Regions from separate parts of the Pradoshia sp. Z3_51 genome, predicted to be linked through region 1. Evidence: predicted binding sites of a transcription regulator. Region 1 holds the regulator's gene; the other holds the start of a gene.
The links. The regulator Rex, encoded in region 1, represses fermentation and respiration genes when NADH is low (regulators of the CRP and FNR family bind a similar motif). The targets are predictions, from matches to a motif close to TTGTGAAATATTTCACAA.
Positions count from the first base shown of each region.

Region 1 (9,275 bases):
ATGCCGCCCATTCCGCCCATACCACCCATGTCAGGCATTCCGCCGCCTGCACCAGCTGGCTCTGGCTTGTCAGCAACAACTGCTTCAGTTGTTAAGAACATAGCTGCAACAGAAGCTGCGTTTTGAAGTGCAGAACGAGTTACTTTAGTAGGATCCACGATACCGGATTCGATCATGTTTACCCATTGGCCATTAGCTGCATTGAAGCCAATGCCGATTTCTTCTTTTTTAAGACGTTCTACAACTACAGAACCTTCAAGGCCTGCGTTGTGAGCGATTTGGCGAACTGGCTCTTCAAGAGCACGAAGTACGATGTTAACACCAGTTTGTGCATCGCCTTCAAGTTCCACAGCAGCCACTTTATTGTACACACTTACAAGTGCAGTACCACCACCGGCTACGATACCTTCTTCAACAGCAGCACGAGTGGAGTTTAGAGCATCTTCAATGCGAAGTTTGCGCTCTTTCAATTCTGTTTCAGTTGCTGCACCTACTTTGATAACGGCTACGCCGCCAGCAAGTTTAGCAAGACGCTCTTGTAATTTTTCTTTATCAAATTCAGAAGTAGTTTCTTCTAATTGGGAACGAATTTGATTGATACGTGCACCGATTTCGCTAGTTTCTCCAGCACCTTCAACGATTGTAGTTGTTTCTTTTGTAACAACAACTTTCGCAGCGCGTCCAAGAGAAGTTAATGTAGCAGATTTAAGGTCACGGCCTAGTTCTTCAGTGATTACTTCACCGCCAGTTAATGCAGCGATGTCTTCAAGCATAGCTTTACGACGGTCACCGAATCCAGGAGCTTTAACAGCTACTGCATTGAATGTTCCGCGAAGTTTGTTCACAACTAGAGTTGCTTGTGCTTCACCTTCAACATCCTCAGCGATTAGCAATAAAGGTTTACCTTGTTGAACAACTTGTTCAAGGACAGGAAGTACTTCCTGGATGTTAGAGATTTTCTTATCTGTGATCAAGATGTATGGATTTTCTAGTACAGCTTCCATTTTATCGGAATCTGTTACCATGTATGGAGAAGAATATCCACGGTCGAATTGCATACCTTCTACTACATCTAGTTCAGTTGTAAATCCTTTGGATTCTTCGATTGTGATAACTCCGTCGTTACCAACGCGTTCCATTGCTTCAGCAATTAGAGCGCCAACTTCTTCGTCAGCAGAAGAAATCGCAGCAACTTGTGCAATGGATTCTTTGCCTTCGATTGGTTTGGAGATTGCTTGTAATTCTTCAATTGCAACAGAAACAGCTTTTTCAATCCCTTTACGAACGCCCATTGGGTTAGCGCCAGCTGTTACGTTTTTCAATCCTTCACGAATCATAGCTTGGGCAAGAACTGTTGCAGTAGTTGTACCGTCACCAGCAATTTCATTTGTTTTGCTTGCTACTTCTGCAACCAATTTAGCACCCATGTTTTCAAACGCGTCTTCAAGCTCGATTTCTTTTGCGATTGTTACACCATCATTTGTGATAAGTGGGGAACCGAATTTCTTTTCAAGAACAACGTTACGTCCTTTTGGTCCAAGTGTAACTTTTACTGTATCAGCTAATGCATCTACCCCACGTAACATAGCGCGGCGAGCTTCTTCACTAAATTTAATATCTTTTGCCATACGTAAATTACCTCCTCGATTTTTTTGTTATGTCTTATTTTTTAATCGACATTTTCGTTAAGCAATAACGGCCAAAATGTCGCTTTCACGTAAAATTAAGTATTCTTTACCTTCGTATTTAATTTCTGTACCTGAATATTTAGAGAAGATAATATGATCGCCTTCAGATACTTCCAATCCTACTCGCTCACCATTCTCAAGGACACGGCCTGTTCCTACCGCTACAATTTTGCCTTCAGATGGTTTTTCTTTGGCAGTGTCTGGTAACACGATGCCGCTTGCAGTTTTTTCCTCTTGTGCGACAAGTTCAATCACAACGCGATCTCCTAGTGGCTTTAACAAGTAAAACTACCTCCTTAAAGTTATCTCCATTTTTATTAGCACTCATCATCGTTGAGTGCTAACACAATTTATAGTTTAAATAAAGAACCAATGATTTGCAAGTAATATTAGTTAAAATTTTTAAATTTTATCACCATTTATTTATCTTACCCAAATAAGGTCTAAATATCCTTTTTATTTCAGTTTGGTAGATGAAGAGAAGGAAAATGTTTCGCAATTGTAACTATGAGGTAAAAACGGTTAAAATTAAAGATATGCGCAATCTAATATCTATATAAAAGATTAAGGGAGTTTTTCTATTTGAAAAAATATTACTGGTCAATTCTCATTACCTATATTGCCATGCAATTTTCTTCTATTCTTGGTATCCCAATTATGCTGGTTTTCTTATCGAACACGAATATCCCCGCGGAACGGATAGAAGTATTGGCTGCAGGGTATTGGATTGTTATAAGCTTTATTCTGGCTTCTATCATTACTCTAGTCCTACTGAGATATGAAAAAAATAATAGAAGCTTAGGCGATCAGGCAAGTGTGGGAGCTTCGATCGGCTGGGCAATTGGCGGAGTATTTCTTGCTTTGTTTTCACAATCTATAGCTGGTAATATCGAACGAATTATTGGTATTCCTACCGGGTCTGAAAATACACAGAATATACTCGGTCTCATTGAGGCAGTACCGCTTGTTATGGTAGTCAGTTCTGTACTTGGGCCATTTTTAGAAGAGATTGTCTTTAGGAAAATTATCTTTGGCACATTACACAAGCGATTGAATTTCTTCCTGAGCGCGTTAATCAGTTCACTGATCTTTGCCGTTGCTCACATGGAATTTGTACATATCCTGCTTTATACAGCAATGGGATTCACATTTGCTTATTTATATGTTAAAACAAAGAGAATCCTTGTTCCTATTTTTGCCCACATTACTATGAATACATTAGTTGTAATCGTACAATCACTTTACAAAGATGATATATTAAAAAATATGGAAGAGCTTAATAAAGTTCAAAGCTTTATCGGAGGTTTGTTATGAGACGTTCACCGTTGTATATGGCAACGACTTACTTAATTTTAGGTGCTATTTTTATATTTTTTGCTGTTCAAAATGTATCACGCAGCGGTTGGGATTTCTTTACCTATTTCCTGATCATACTGGCTACACTTGATGTTGGTTCAGGAATCCGCTTGGTGATGATTCATAAGCAAATAAAGAAAATGAAAAGTGAAAAACCAAAAGAATAACAAAAAAAATCTCGGAGGGAAAACCTTCGAGATTTTTTATTCTGTATCTTCCGTATTTCCGGATGGATAATGTTTAAGAAAATATACTAATGATTGCAATTCGACTGCAAGGTCAATATGATGGACACGAATGCTGTCTGGCACATTCAGACGTGCCGGTGTAAAGTTTAAAATAGCCTTAATGTTCGCAGCCACTAAACGATCTGTAATAGATTGGGCAACCTGTGATGGAACTGTTAAAATAGCTACACTAATATCTTGCTTTTCAAGTTTTTTCTCCAGTTCATCCATATGATAGAGCGGAACATCCCCTATAAGGGTTCCTACTTTATCAGGAGAAACATCAAACGCCATTTCAATCTTTGTATTATTATTTTTCATAAAATTATAATTTAAGAAAGCTGTACCTAGATTCCCGACTCCAATTAGAGCTACCTTTGTAATCTCATCTTGATCGAGAGTTTTTCTAAAGAAGGATAATAGATAATTAACATTGTAACCATACCCTTTTTTACCTAAAGCACCAAAGTACGAGAAATCTCTTCGTATAGTAGCTGAATCTACTTTAACAGCTTCACTTAGTTCTGCGGAAGAAACTCGTAGTTTTCCTGACGCGTGTAGATTTTGTATAAAACGATAATATAATGGAAGTCGTTTGGCTGTAGCCTGCGGTATTTTAGTATTTTCCTGCAAAATTAATTCCCTTCTCCCTATTCTTTCTTGTCAATCGTTACTCCATATATCAAAACTGCCTTTGATAATCCCGACTGGTTTTACCCCCCGGTTTTCCAATGAAAATAGTTTCCTTCAATAACCATTGATTTTTCGATTGCTTTGCACATAACATATAAGGTTAATCAAGTATTGCTGAAACAGCTGTTATTTCTTACTTTCGTTTTTAAGATTATACGAATAATTAATCTATTCATATTTTCAGCTTTTTTCCATATAAAATCAATATCTAATCCTTGGAGTGCCCGGGTACCACATAGAAATTATATCAGAAGTTTTCTTCACTACCATAATTCTAACTATCTTAGCTATGTATAATACGCCGCTTTTTTATCAATGATTCGTTAATTTTATATTCGAGCAAAATACTAGGACTAGCGGTTCTGATTGTTTCCAGGTTACCTCCGCGATACCAATCATATGGGATCTTTCCTGATTAATAAAGCACGTAAATTCACTGAAAGTTTATTCTCCTATTCCTATTCTATAATATTTCTATCATTTTTGGTAATTTTTGTGTGAGTATTCACAAATTTTCTATTAAGTTGCGGTGCTTATCAAGAGTAGGCTACACTTAAGGTATGTACTTCTTGAGGTGAGAATATGATTATTTTACAAGTTAATAATGTATCCAAATATTATGGAGCTGAAGCAATTTTATCTACAATTAAGCTCGAAGTTCAAACGAAAGACCGTATTGCACTTGTTGGCAGAAACGGTGCCGGTAAATCTACCCTGCTTAAAATTATTGCCGGGCACCTTTCACATGACAGTGGCGAGATCTATAAGCCAAAAGATGTTTCGATTGGTTATTTGGCTCAGAATACCGGTCTTCAATCCGACCGCTCTATTTGGGATGAAATGATCTCTGTTTTTGAAGGCTTACAAAAACAAGAAGATGAATTGAGATTATTGGAAAAATCTATGGCTGATCCTTCTGTCTACAATGATGAACAAAAATATAACCGGGTATTAAAAGATTACGATCGTCTCCAGGAGGAATTTAAAAATTCTGGCGGTTACCAAATGGAAGCAGATGTACGTTCTGTTTTACACGGTTTGCGTTTCTCAGATTATGATTATACTACATCTATTAATTCCTTAAGCGGCGGCCAAAAAACCAGGCTTGCACTAGGTAAATTATTATTAACGAAACCTGATTTACTGATTCTGGACGAGCCGACCAACCATCTTGATATCGATACATTAGGCTGGCTCGAAGGCTACCTTCAATCATATCCTGGAGCTATCCTCATTGTTTCCCATGATCGTTATTTTCTTGATAAGGTTGTCCATCAAGTCATGGAGCTTTCCCGAACATCAATTAAGAAATATACAGGGAATTACAGCAGATACTTAGAGCAAAAGGCAGAGGAATATGAACGTAATGCAAAGCTTTATGAAAAGCAGCAGGATGAGATTGCAAAATTAAAAGATTTTGTCCAAAGAAACATGGCCAGAGCATCTACAACTAAACGGGCCCAGAGCCGGCAAAAGGCCCTGCAGCGTATGGAAGTGATGGATCGGCCCTTGGGCGATGAAAAATCAGCTAATTTTACCTTTGAGATTGAAAGGCAAAGTGGTAATGAAGTCCTTCATGCAAATGATTTGTCTATTGGATATGAAGCACCTGTCGCCAGCCACTTGAACTTTAGAATAACTAGAGGAGAAAGCATTGCACTGATTGGTCCGAATGGAGTAGGGAAATCTACTTTATTAAAAACATTGATTGACAGAATTCCAGCTTTGCATGGAGACTTTCAGCTCGGTGCCAATGTGACACTCGGATATTATGATCAAGAGCAGGCTAATCTATCGTCCAACAAAACTGTGCTAAATGAGTTGTGGGATGACTTCCCCAACCAACCTGAAAAGGATATCCGATCCATATTAGGGAACTTTCTATTCAGCGGAGACGATGTAATGAAAACTGTCTCTACCTTGAGCGGTGGTGAAAAAGCACGGCTGGCTCTTTCAAAATTAATGATGCAAAAAGCCAACCTTTTAATTTTAGATGAGCCGACCAACCACTTGGATTTGGACAGTAAATTAGTGCTTGAAAATGCACTGGTTGATTATTCAGGCACTCTCCTCTTTGTATCCCATGACCGTTACTTTATCAATCGAATTGCCGATAAAGTATTGGAAATGAAAGCAGATGGTACAATTGAATACTTGGGAGATTATGACTACTATATTCAGAAAAAACAAGAACAAGCGGAACTCGCTGAACTGGAAAAACCAGCGGATTCTATCTCCAACAATCGCCCTGTTTCAGATAAAACTACTTATCAGGAGGACAAGGAGCTTAAAAAGAAAGAGCGCCAACGCCAAAGACGTATCGCAGAAATTGAAACTACCATTGAAGAACTTGATACACGGATATCCGATTTAAATACACAATTATGTGATCCGGAAATCTATCAGGACCATGAGAAATCATTGGAAATCCAGACAACTCTTACAGCAACTGAAGAAGAATTGGAAGCATTAATGGAAGAGTGGACTTCTCTACAAGACGAATAAATCAAGATAAAAAACCAAGTTAGGGATGACTTGGTTTTTATCAACATTTTTATCCACATTAAAAAAGTTATAAAATAAGGTTTGTTTTGATTTTTCCACATTATCCACAGATTTCAAATCTTTTATCCACAGAATCTGTTGATAACATGTAGTTATCCACAATTATTCGAGTGCTTTTACTTTTCAATCAATTTTTTTACCAATAAAATAAGGCTGGGACAAAAGGTTTCCAGCAACTAAAAAAGCCGAACTATTATAAAGTGCAGTTTAAGCATTATTAATAATAGTTCGGCTTTTTCTATTTAGTTTAATAAAAATTCAATACATCGTTCGGTTTTGGACACAGCAAATTTAGTTATGTCCCAGCCTCATTTTTTATTCCAATATCAATCCTGGATTTGCATTTAAGTCCATGGCAGCTCGTTTGCCTTTTTCAAATGCAATACTACCTGCTGCAGCAATCATTGCTGCATTATCTGTACATAAATAAAGTGGAGGTATAATCAATTCTACTTCCTTTTTGTCTATAAAAGCTTTTTCTAATTTAGTTCTTAATCCTTTATTGGCAGCAACCCCGCCGGCTAACAGTACTTGTTTCACCTGGAACTCTTCTGCTGCTTTTACGGTTTTAGTTACTAAGACATCAATTACACTTTCCTGAAAGCTGCAAGCCAGATCCTCAGGAGCTAACACTTCACCTTTTTGGTTGGCATTATGCAATGTATTTATAACAGCCGATTTTAATCCGCTGAAACTGAAATCATATGAATCCTCTTCTAGCCATGCACGAGGCAGTTTAACTGTTGGCTGACCTTCATGCGCCAGTCGATCAATATGAGGGCCGCCCGGATAAGGTAGCTTTAGCGTACGAGCTACTTTATCATATGCTTCACCGGCTGCATCATCTCTTGTTTCCCCTATAACGTCAAAAGCTCCATGCTCCTTCATCAACACCAGCTCCGTATGGCCACCGGATACAACCAATGCAAGGAGGGGAAAGGAAAACTCAGTGAGAATTCTGTTTGCATATATATGTCCAGCGATATGATGTACATTAATAAGTGGAATTCCATGAGCAAAAGCCAATGCTTTTGCCGCATTTACGCCTATTAAGAGAGCTCCCACTAACCCAGGACCTTCAGTAACCGCAATTCCATCAAGATCATCCCAAGAGATTTCTGCTTTCTCCAATGCCTCTTCAACTACAAGGGTAATTGCTTCAACATGATGCCTTGAAGCAATTTCAGGAACGACTCCACCAAAACGTTTATGGCTCTCGATTTGAGAAGCTACAACATTTGAAAGAATTTCTCGGCCATTTTTTATTACTGCTGCTGCGGTTTCATCACAGCTGGTTTCTATACCTAATATGATTTGATTTTCTTTATTCACCATAATTCCACCCACATTACTAATGCATCTTCCATATTGTCTGTATAATAAAACTTTCTTATGCCACCGTCTTTAAAGCCCAATTTTCGATAGAGACTTTGAGCAGTTTGGTTTCCGATCCGTACCTCGAGAGTCATTCTTTTCACTCCCATGCTTTGTGCCTTGCCCAACATACGTACCATTAATTCTTCCCCGATTTTTTTGCCTCTCCATTCCGGCAATACGGCAATATTCGTGATATGGCCCTCATCGAGGATGAACCAAGTACCGCAATAACCAATTACTTTCCCCTGGTCCTCTGCTACCAAATAATACGCATATTGATTGTTCATCAGCTCATTATAAAAAGCTTCTTTGCTCCATGGCAAAGTAAAAGAAGCATGCTCTACCTCAATCACACTATCAAGATCCTCTATAGTCATCTTACGAAATGTAATCGTCTGATTCATTACTCTTCCCTCTGTTTCTCTTGAGCTTCTAACCATTTCGCCTCAGCTTCTGCTAAACGTACGTAATTGGGGACAAAGGTGTGGATATCATCACCAGGCAGATTCATGCCATGCAATGCTAATTCACCCGGCCTGGCCTGATGCAACGATAAAGGTGCCATAATAGCCTTATCTCCAAGAATTTCTGTTAGGGCCTCGATATGAATAGGAACATCATTGCCTATGAATAGTATAGGTTGATTGAGTGATTTTAAATGCTCAGCCCACTCAATGGCCAACACATTCTGGTCTTCCTCCAATCTAACTAACTCTCCATTATCCCATTTAAAAAGACTTGTATAAATCTGTCCCCTTCTTGCATCAAACAGTGGACATACCAAACCATTGAAATATCTGCCATTCAGGGCAAGCGCCTCTAAACTTGATACGCCTGATAATTGAATGCCTAGACTCCAGGCCAAAGACTTGGCAATCGTTACGCCAATTCTTACGCCGGTATAAGAACCTGGCCCCTTTGCCACCACGATTTTATCAAGGTCTCCTGGCTTAAGCCCGCATTCCTTCAAAATTGCTTCTATGGAAGGCATCGCCCGTACTGAATGGTTTCGTTTTGTAAATGTTATTTGCTCTCCGATAATCCCTTTTTCATTAGCAACAGCCACTCCCAGGACATTCGTAGATGTATCAATTGCTAATACATTCATTAAAATATCTCCTCACATAGCTTTTCATAAAATTCACCTTTTGGTTCAGCTACAATTCTCCGTCTATCATTCCCATCATGATATAAATATAAGGTCAAAAGCTCTTCCGGCAATTGTCCTTTTATCAGATGAGCCCACTCGACGATCGTAATTCCTTCACCTTCAAAATATTCTTCAAACCCGAAATCTTCCTCTTCATTTTCAATTCGATAAACATCCATGTGATAAAGTGGAAATTTCCCTTTATATTCTTTCATAATG
Region 1 is NZ_JBZAJC010000012.1:78,921-88,195, forward strand. It holds gene groL (chaperonin GroEL) at 1-1,628, opposite strand, end outside; gene groES (co-chaperone GroES) at 1,686-1,970, opposite strand; gene AC4BHA_RS16505 (CPBP family intramembrane glutamic endopeptidase) at 2,271-3,002, shown strand; gene AC4BHA_RS16510 (YdiK family protein) at 2,999-3,211, shown strand; gene AC4BHA_RS16515 (redox-sensing transcriptional repressor Rex) at 3,248-3,907, opposite strand; gene AC4BHA_RS16520 (ABC-F family ATP-binding cassette domain-containing protein) at 4,547-6,469, shown strand; gene tsaD (tRNA (adenosine(37)-N6)-threonylcarbamoyltransferase complex transferase subunit TsaD) at 6,845-7,864, opposite strand; gene rimI (ribosomal protein S18-alanine N-acetyltransferase) at 7,858-8,310, opposite strand; gene tsaB (tRNA (adenosine(37)-N6)-threonylcarbamoyltransferase complex dimerization subunit type 1 TsaB) at 8,310-9,014, opposite strand; gene tsaE (tRNA (adenosine(37)-N6)-threonylcarbamoyltransferase complex ATPase subunit type 1 TsaE) at 9,014-9,275, opposite strand, start outside.

Region 2 (10,085 bases), on a different contig from region 1:
TTTATTGATAAATTACACGAACGTAAAGGAACCGTAAAGTTATAGTTAAATATGACTGTTTAGTATTTACTTTCAACTTCTTGTCAATAATAATGATAATCGAAAATATTTTTCTAAAATAATGTTGAGGTGTAAACAGTGGATGTAAGTATTCAAGAAATGCTTTTTCAATTTCTCGGCGGATTGGGTATCTTCCTATTCGGTATCAAATACATGGGGGATGGACTCCAAAAATCCGCAGGTGATCGACTAAGAGATCTATTGGATAAATATACAACCAATCCTATTATGGGGATTCTGGTTGGTATTCTAGTTACAGTTTTAATTCAAAGTAGTTCAGGTACAACAGTTATCACGGTTGGATTGGTAAGTGCCGGATTTATGACACTCCGCCAGGCTATTGGTGTCATCATGGGGGCAAATATCGGTACAACCATTACTGCCTTCATTATCGGTATTGATGTTGGCGAATATGCATTACCAATTATCTTTGTCGGTGCATTTTTATTATTCTTCTTTAAAAACCAAAAGCTGCACAACTTCGGTCAAATCCTATTTGGATTCGGATTATTATTCTATGGCCTAGAGCTTATGAGCAGTGGAATGAAGCCTCTACGTACCTTCGAATGGTTTCATGATCTAACTGTCAGCTTAAGTGATTATTCCATACTCGGTGTTGTAGTAGGAACAGTCTTTACATTATTAGTACAAAGCTCCAGTGCTACAATCGGAATCCTTCAGGGATTATTTGGTGAAGGGCTTATTGACCTGCAAGGTGCCTTACCGGTACTATTCGGAGATAACATCGGAACAACTATCACTGCCCTTCTTGCATCGATTGGTGCATCAGTTGCCGCTAGACGTGCTGCTTGTGTACACATACTTTTCAATGTGTTCGGTACAATCATTTTTATGATTTTGCTCGTTCCATTTACGTCCCTTATTGGCTGGTTCCAACAAACACTTGGACTAAATCCGGAAATGACCATTGCCTTTGCACATGGAACATTCAACATTACAAACACACTGATCATGATTCCATTCATTGGTGTATATGCGTGGATTGTTACTAAACTCATTCCAGGAAAAGATACTGTTATTGAGTATAAACCAGAGCATCTGGATGAGCGAATCATCGACCAATCTCCTTCTATTGCACTTGGACAGGCGAAAAAGGAAACTTTGCGAATGGGCGAGTTTGCTATTAAAGGATTGGAAGAAACGTATAACTACCTGTTAACTAATGAAACTGCTTCATTGAATACAGGTAATCAAATTGAAGAGGCTCTTAATAATTTAGATCACAAAATAACAGATTATCTTGTTAAAGTCTCCACAAGTTCACTGTCTGCTAATGAATCTGACGAACATAATATTCTAATGCATACCATTACAGATATCGAACGCATTGGCGATCATTTCGAAAATATTCTGGAATTTGCAGAGTATAAAAATACAAATAAAGCAACATTTACAGATGAGGCCACAGAAGGCATGTCTCAAATGTTCACACTAACTATAGAAGCGGTCAAAGAAGCGATGGCGGCAATAGAGAATCAAGATAAGGAAAGTGCATATAAGGTGCTTGAATTGGAACGTAAAATCGATAAGATGGAGCGCCAATTAAGAAAGCAGCATGTCATCCGCTTAAATAATGGATCCTGCTCTGCACAAGCAAGCCTCGTTTACGTTGATATTTTAAGTAATCTTGAACGTATCGGCGATCATGCGAAAAACATTGCCGAAACGATTATTGGTGAACAAGAATAATCAGGAAGTAGACTCTCCTCGGAGGGTCTATTTTTTTATTCCTTCATTATTTCACTATTATAAAATGCCCTAAACACACTCTCTCCCCATTAACTATTTTATCATCCTCAAAAATCCTCCTGTTTTCATTATTTATAAATCAAAATTACAACGGTAACTATTGATGAATGAAATATTTCACTATCAATATAGTGTAAATAGTATTCTTTTTGCTATGAAAGCGCTTTTTTCGAGCAAAAAGTTTTGTGAATTTATACACAAGGAGTATGCTTAAAGTAGAGGATTTATGGTTATATAAATATAACTAATTTAATTTTTCGCTATAACAAACAGAAATGGGGTATTTGCTATGTCAGACACAATGAAACAGCAATCAGAGACACAATCCTCTCCGGTTGCTTCACAAGAAGAATTGTTAAAACAATTATCAAAACCAGAGGTTCAGGAATCATTAGTTACACTATTAAATCAATTACCACAATTAACTGAAGTTGTAACAGCACTGAACAAATCATATGAATTCGCTCAATCCGTCGCTACTGATAAAGTATTAGTAAACGATTTTGCCAGTACAGCGAAGGAATTTGCAGAGCCTGTTACGAAAACAGCCAAACATATAGCTGTCAATGCTATGGAAGCAAAGGAAAGAGCTGAACAAAGCAAAGAAGTGATCAGTGTATTCGGTTTGATGAAAATGCTAAAAGATCCTCAAATCCAAAAGGTTCTTCGTTTTGCCAGCGCTTATCTTCAAGTAAGCAACGAACGTTCTAAATAAAAGCTTATTCATTTATACAAAAAGCACTTATTAAATGATTTTAATAAAATACTAGATTAAAAATATTACAAACAAGGGTGGAACATATCATGGCACAAGAAATTGTTATTTTAGGAGCAGGGTATGGCGGTCTTCTTTCAGCATTATCAGCACGTCAGCATTTAACATCTGAAGAAGCTACTATTACAGTTGTTAACCAATATCCGACACATCAAATCATTACTGAACTGCATCGTTTGGCAGCAGGCAATATTAGCGAAGGCAGAATTGCTATGCCATTAGATCGTTTGTTTAAAGGAAAAGATATTAATCTAATCATCTCTAAAGTTGAATCTATTTCAGCAGATGAAAGAAAGGTAACCCTTTCAAGCGGAAAAATCTTAACCTATGATAAATTAGTCGTTGGATTAGGCAGCCAAACTGCTTATTTTGGCATTCCTGGACTTGAAGAAAATAGTATGGTCTTAAAATCAGCAGAGGATGCTAATAAAATTAACAAGCATATCGAAGATCGAATTAAAGAATATGCACAAACTAAAAATCCAGCCGATGCAACCATTGTAATCGGTGGCGGTGGACTAACCGGTGTTGAATTAGTTGGAGAAATTGCGGATACAACTCCTAAAGTTGCTAAAAAATATATGGTTGATCCTTCTGAGCTTAAATTTATCCTAGTTGAAGCAGGTCCAAAAATTTTACCTATGCTTCCTGATCATTTAATTGAACGTTCAATGACAAGCTTAGAGAATCGTGGAGTTCAATTCTTGACTGGACTTCCTGTCACAGGTGTAAACGGAAATGTGATCGAATTAAAAGATGGTCAAAAAATTATCGCTAACACATTTGTATGGACTGGCGGTGTACAAGGCCTTCCTGTTATCGGCGAATCTGGTTTAGCAGTAGATCGTAACCGTGCTACTGTTAATGAATATCTACAATCTACTTCACATCCTGATGTTTATATTGCTGGTGACAGTGCAGTTGTCTTCCCTGCTCCTGGTGCGAGACCATACCCGCCAACTGCACAAATGGCTTGGCAAATGGGTGAATTGATTGGTTATAATATTGCGGCATCCATTAAGGGTACTCTTCCTGAAGTATTTGCTCCAGTAAACTCAGGAACATTAGCAAGTCTTGGACGTAAAGATGGCGTAGCCATTATTGGCGGGAACTCAACACCATTAAAAGGCTTACCGGCTACAATGATGAAAGAAGCAAGTAATATCCGTTATCTTTCACACATTAAAGGTTTATTCAGCATAGCCTATTAATAAATGTTAAATCCTGTCCGCTAAACCAGCGGACAGGATTTTTTATTGGCTTTATACACCTCTCTCTTGTCCTATTAACCTTTTCCATGGATAAGTAGCTGACGGACCAATCAACTACTTGCGGCCAAAGATTATTTCTACAGATTGCCCTCTATCTCTAAAACCTAATGTCAGATAATATTAGAAGTTTCTGATATTTCCCCTTGGTAGGATGACAAAAAGGGTATATGCTTTATATAGACACGTCATCTTAGAAGGGAGCCATATTAGTCATGAACATATTGATTGCTTATGCTTCAAAAAGCGGAACTACAGAAACATGCGTACATATCCTTGAACAAGACTTTAATGGGCATGCAAAATTAGTTGATCTTACGCACACTGATCCTTCGCTGGATGCCTATGATACTGTTTTGATTGGCGGTCCCATCCGTTATGGGAAACTTCATTCGTCGGTTAAAAAATTCGTAAAAAACCATCTTAAAGATTTTAAACAGAAAGAGGTCGGTCTATTTATTTGCTGCGCTGATGTCGGAAATGCTGAAAAATACTTTCAAACCAACTTTCCAGATGAGTTACTTGAGCAAGCAACAGCAATTGACTGCTTCGGTGGAGAAATTCGTTCTCACGCATTGGGAATTTTCGAGAAATTCATTGCCAAAATAGCATTAAAATCGTACCCGGCAGACCAACAGCCTTCTATTCTTAAAGATAATATTCATATATTTGCAGATCGAGTGGAAGCTACCTGACTATAATAAAAAGCCTTGAACCTGTTTAGAACACACGTTCAAGGCTTTTACTTTGTTTATTTCAGTACACCATATTTAATAAAATGAAATTGACGCTCCATGTCTTTTCTTTTTTGGCTTACAGTCGAAAAATCATTTAACGCCAGGATAATTTGATTGAATGTGATAGTTCTCAATATCTCAATAACTTGAAACAATTCCTCTTTTATTTCAACCTTTAGTAAATGAGTGTCAGTAACTAGATTCAGAAACTTCTCTTGCTTCTCTTCCATTTCACGTACATCCGTAAAGCTCATTAAATGTTCAGCTAGCTTACTATCCGTCCGCGTAAATACATTGACCAAAAACTTGGAATGAGCAGGATCCATCGCTTTCTTAGTTATATAATCAAATAGCAGAAAGTGAATTGAAAAGAGGTTTACCCCGGCGTTAATCTTGCTGTTAATCTGATCCAAGAGGTCACTTTTATATTCATTTAATAAATACAGAAACAGATCTTCTTTATTTTCAAAGTAACGATAGAAGCTTCCCCGAGGAATTTGCGCTTCTTTAATAATTCGATTAATTGATGCATCATAGAAGGAATATTGGCTAAATTCCTCCTTAGCAGCCTGAATAATCCTGATTCTCTTTTCCGCTGGTAAATTCACAAATGTTTGACTCGGCATATACTTTCCTACTCTCTGCGTAAAGAGTCAACTGGATCCAATTTAGCCGCTTTATTGGCGGGCATAAGTCCAGAAAGCATGCTAATAATGATGCTAGCAGCAACACCGAAAACAAGATATGCTGGGGTTATTTGTACAATTTCAAAATCAATTAATTTAGTTGAAAGGCTATTAGCTACAAAGGTTAATAAAGAGGCTGCCAGAACACCGATAATTCCACTCGATAATCCAATCAGGAATGCTTCAGATACAAAAATTCTTCTAATATCCATGCGTCTTGCACCAATCGCTTTTAGGACCCCGATTTCCTTCGTACGCTCAACAACACTAATATGGAGAACAACCAAAATCATGATTGCTGAAACAAAAAGTGAAATGCCTGAAATCCCGGTTAATACATATGTCAAAACATCCAGCATTTCGTTCATCATAGCTGTCATTGTTTCTTGCGATGAACCATTGTAGCCCATATCCTTGATTTTTGCTTTTATATCTTCCGTAAACTCTTCATTATCTGCAACTAAATAGATACTTGTAGGATCCAATGTCTGACCGTTATCCTCTGCAAGCTGTACCAGATCCTCATAATTGGCATAGATTAAATCCATCGCTGCAAATTGACTGCCTAATGAAATAATTCCACTAACCGTATAGGTTTTTTCATATAACTGTTCATTAAGCATTAGCGTTACGTTAACATCTTTACCGATCATATCTCCGCCTAATTTTTCAGCGGTACCCTCCGCAAGGAGAATTTCTTGTTTTCCAGGTAAAGTGCCTTCCTTAATACTCGTATCTGTTATGTTAGATGAAATGGTTGTAATCATCATCAAATCAACCTTTTTGTCTCCATATTTAACCGCATTGGAGCCAAATGAGATGAGATTAAATCCCTTTTCCACTGAAGAAACATGCTCGATTTCGGATAATTTCTCGATATCCTTTTCCTCAAATGGTGTCTGTTCTCCCATCATCGATAGCATCATTGCCTGATTTTCATCCACTGATGGCGGAAGTTCCTCTTCCTCAGAAGGCATATTAACTTCTACGACAAGCGGATTCACCATACTGTTCATAGAGTCATTCATATAGGTCTTCACACCATTTCCTAATGAAAGGAAAAAGATGACACTCATGATTCCTATGCTTGCTCCTAATGAAACCCAAACATTTCTACCAAGCTTCTCTTTCATATTCAGAAATGCAAGTTTCACGGCCGCCACAAAGCTAAGGTTTTCACCAACCTTCTTTTCCACTTGATTGGATTGAGGTTCCATTTGTTCTAGAGGTTCTCCTCTGTCATCACGGATAATTTTCCCATCTGCAATTTGGATTACCCTTGAGGAATGGTTCGCTACTCGCTCAGAGTGAGTAACCATAATAACCAGCTTACCTTGCTTAGCAATATCTTTTATGATCGCCAATACTTGTTCCGTTGTTTCAGAATCAAGTGCTCCGGTTGGTTCATCGGCAATGATGATTTCAGGATCATTAATTAATGCACGCGCAATCGCAACCCTTTGCTTTTGACCGCCGGATAATTGATTTGGCTTTTTATAAATATGATTTTTCAAACCAACCTGAGTTAGAATCTCCTCCGCTCTTTTAATGCGTTCCTCTTTCCCTACATTCGATAAAGTCATCGCAATCGTGACATTATCGAGGACAGACAAATGCGGAATCAGATTAAAGCTTTGAAAAATAAAGCCTATTTTATTTTTTCGATATTCATCCATTTCTTTTTCATTAAACTCACCAATATTCTTCCCTTCAAACTGAACGGAACCGGTAAAATCAGAATCCAACCCGCCAATCAGATTCATTAGAGTGGATTTACCACTTCCTGATTCACCAATGATGGAGACCAATTCTCCCTTCTCAAAGGAAACATTAACATCTTTAAGAGCAGGGAAGTATTGACCATCTGCAATCGGGTATTGTTTGTTCACATGATGCAACTCAAGTACTTTCATATACGTTTGATGACACCCTTTACTTATTAGTCTCTTGATGTAATTAGTCTGGTCAGTTTCATGACAGTTTATCAAGTAAGACTACTATAAGTGACAACCTGTCACCTGTCAATTAATTATATTAAAATAATATTTATTAACTGAATATATTTTATTTAAAGTGATTATGTGAAATTTTGTTATTTAAATATATATTTTCTTATTCAAAAGAAAAAGCAGCTTGTCCCTCTAAATCAGAGAAACAAGCTGCCTAATTGTAATCAATTATTTAATATTTATTAGAATGCTGAAGTCCAACCACCATCAACTACTAAAACTGTACCATTTACAAAGCTGGAATCCTCAGAAGCAAGGAATAAGGCAGCTGCTGCAATTTCTTCCGGCTGTCCCACTTTAGGAATCGCAGCTTGTGCTAATCTAGAACGTCCCATTCCAAATTCATTAACTTTTCCCATCGATGCAGAAATATTGGTCTCAACCGCACCTGGTGCGATTGCATTACAGCGAATGCCTTCTTTTGCATACATAAAGGCTGTGTTCTTAGTAAGACCAACCACCGCATGCTTGGAAGCACCATAGGCTGCACCTGCATGAGCACCGTTTAATCCACCAGTAGAAGCAATATTTATAATTATGCCTTGGCCTTTTTCCTGGAATAATGGAACGACCTTACGCATGGAACGCATAACACCTTTTGTATTTACATCAAAAATTAAATCCCATCTTTCATCTTGTATATCCGCAACAGGTTCGAAACCATCCATAATGCCTGCATTGTTAACAAGTATATCTAATGTACCAAATTCACTAACAGCTGTATCAATCATTCCCTCGATATCTTCAAGCTTTGCAACGTTCACTTGCAATGCTTTCGCTGTACCACCATTGTTTGTAATCCCTTCGACTACATTTTCGGCACCCTCAAGGTTAAGATCTGTTACAAGGACTTTAGCTCCTTCTTTTGCATAAAGCTCTGCAATCGCTTTCCCCATTCCGGATGCTGCACCTGTTACAACCGCTACTTTTCCCTCTAATTTCATTTTGAACTACCTCCTCATTAAAGTATAGGCTCTGTTTATCCATACGGATTTTAAAATTTATACTTGGATTTGTCTGTGACACTTCGTATTAATCCAGCATAAAAGCGTGACATCCCCAATGTCCTCAGATCCATTTCAAGTAAAACCTGCTTAGCCAACATAACGGACTTTAACATAGCCTAATTTTGCCTAGACATAAAAGAAAGTAAGTTTACCCGAAAAAAATGATATTCTTGCTTCAGGAATATTTTAACTTATATTTAAATTTAAATAAAACTAAAACACCTAACCTACTAGATCAAAAGTTGGACACAATGTGACAATTAGTAGTTAAAGAGAAAAAAGAGTGAAAGTATATTAATACTTTGTCGAATTAAACTTCCATCCCCCACTTTTTCTGTTCAGCTTCCTTCATCTGTTTTTCTGTTTGCTCTGGATAAACTGTACGGAATTTATGGTGTTCTGCCGGGATAATTTCTATCATTTTTTCAATCATATCCTCTGGATCCATTTGATTTTTCAATCCCTCTTCCATTGCTTTCATATCTTCTTTACGGGTAAAGTGTTCTTCCTCATTAAACCATTTCCATTTTTCTTCTACAGCCCGATCGTTGAAACCCGTATCAAATGAACCCGGGTTAATAGTCGCCACCTGTATGCCAAACTCTTTTAATTCATCCTTTAATGTCAAAGCCATTGCTTCAATGGCATGCTTGGTCGCTGCGTATGGACCTGCATAAGGAGTTGTCATAATGCCTGCCATTGAACTTAAGAAAACAATTTTGCCCATACCTTTGTTAACCAGCTTTCTTGCAGCGATTTGAGCTGTCTCAAGCGTGGCAAAAACGTTCACTTCAAAGATAGCGCGGAACCGTTCCATTGGTATTTCAGCGAGCGGTCCACCTTCATTAATCGCGGCATTCGCCACAAAAATATCAAAATCATATTTATCAATTTCTCTTAAATCAATAGGATTGGTAATATCGAGCTTAAAAACTTCCATATTTATTCCCAAGTCTCTCGTTTCCCGCATAAGCGCTGTTTTCTGAGATGTCGTCTCAGTCGTCGCTATGACATGATGACCTTTTTTCGCCAGACCAATAGCCGATCCTTTGCCGAGTCCGCTCCCTGCTCCAGTAATAAAAATTGTTTTTTCCATTTTATATTTCCTCCTTTCCCCTTCTATCACTTCTTTTTTCTTCTTCCCGATGGCAATTAGCATAAACATTCATCCATTGGCTGAAAATTATTACTTGAGATCTGCTATATTGGTAAACCATGTATTAATTTTAAAAATATTTCATTAAATATCCGTAAAATTCATAGAACAATAGAACGAAATTGGGCAGGACCACATGATTAAAAAATTTAAATCTAGTAAAATAAGAAGAGCTCGTTTACGACTACATTTAGAAGTAAATAGAATAAGGAAGTACATAAATTATTAAGGAGAAGTGAATACATGATCAAAAAGGGGATTGCAATCATAATCGCACTGTTCGTGATTCTTTCAGGTCTTCCCGTGGAAAATAACGTTCAAGCTGCATCATCCAAATATGTAACGGCCAGTACACTAAATGTACGAAGTGGTCCAGGAACTACATACAAAGTTGTTACAACTGTTAAAAAGAATACCTCAGTCAAAGTAGCTCAAACGAAAGGCTCATGGGAAAAAGTAACGGTTGGAAGCAAGACTGGCTGGGTTTCCAGCAAATATTTAACATCTAAAAAACCTGTTGCAGAAGTAACTTCTAAAACGATGTATGTCACAGCAAGTACATTAAATATTCGCAGTGGAGCCGGAACTAAGTACAAAGTAGTTACAACTGTTAAAAA
Region 2 is NZ_JBZAJC010000007.1:111,375-121,459, forward strand. It holds gene AC4BHA_RS14035 (Na/Pi cotransporter family protein) at 139-1,770, shown strand; gene AC4BHA_RS14040 (DUF1641 domain-containing protein) at 2,120-2,545, shown strand; gene AC4BHA_RS14045 (NAD(P)/FAD-dependent oxidoreductase) at 2,635-3,816, shown strand; gene AC4BHA_RS14050 (flavodoxin domain-containing protein) at 4,089-4,568, shown strand; gene AC4BHA_RS14055 (TetR/AcrR family transcriptional regulator) at 4,625-5,236, opposite strand; gene AC4BHA_RS14060 (ABC transporter ATP-binding protein/permease) at 5,245-7,209, opposite strand; gene AC4BHA_RS14065 (SDR family oxidoreductase) at 7,488-8,249, opposite strand; gene AC4BHA_RS14070 (SDR family oxidoreductase) at 8,623-9,408, opposite strand; gene AC4BHA_RS14075 (SH3 domain-containing protein) at 9,712-10,085, shown strand, end outside.
Region 2: a site for Rex is predicted at 2,014-2,031, ahead of AC4BHA_RS14040 (DUF1641 domain-containing protein). Genes of this name have one in related genera too.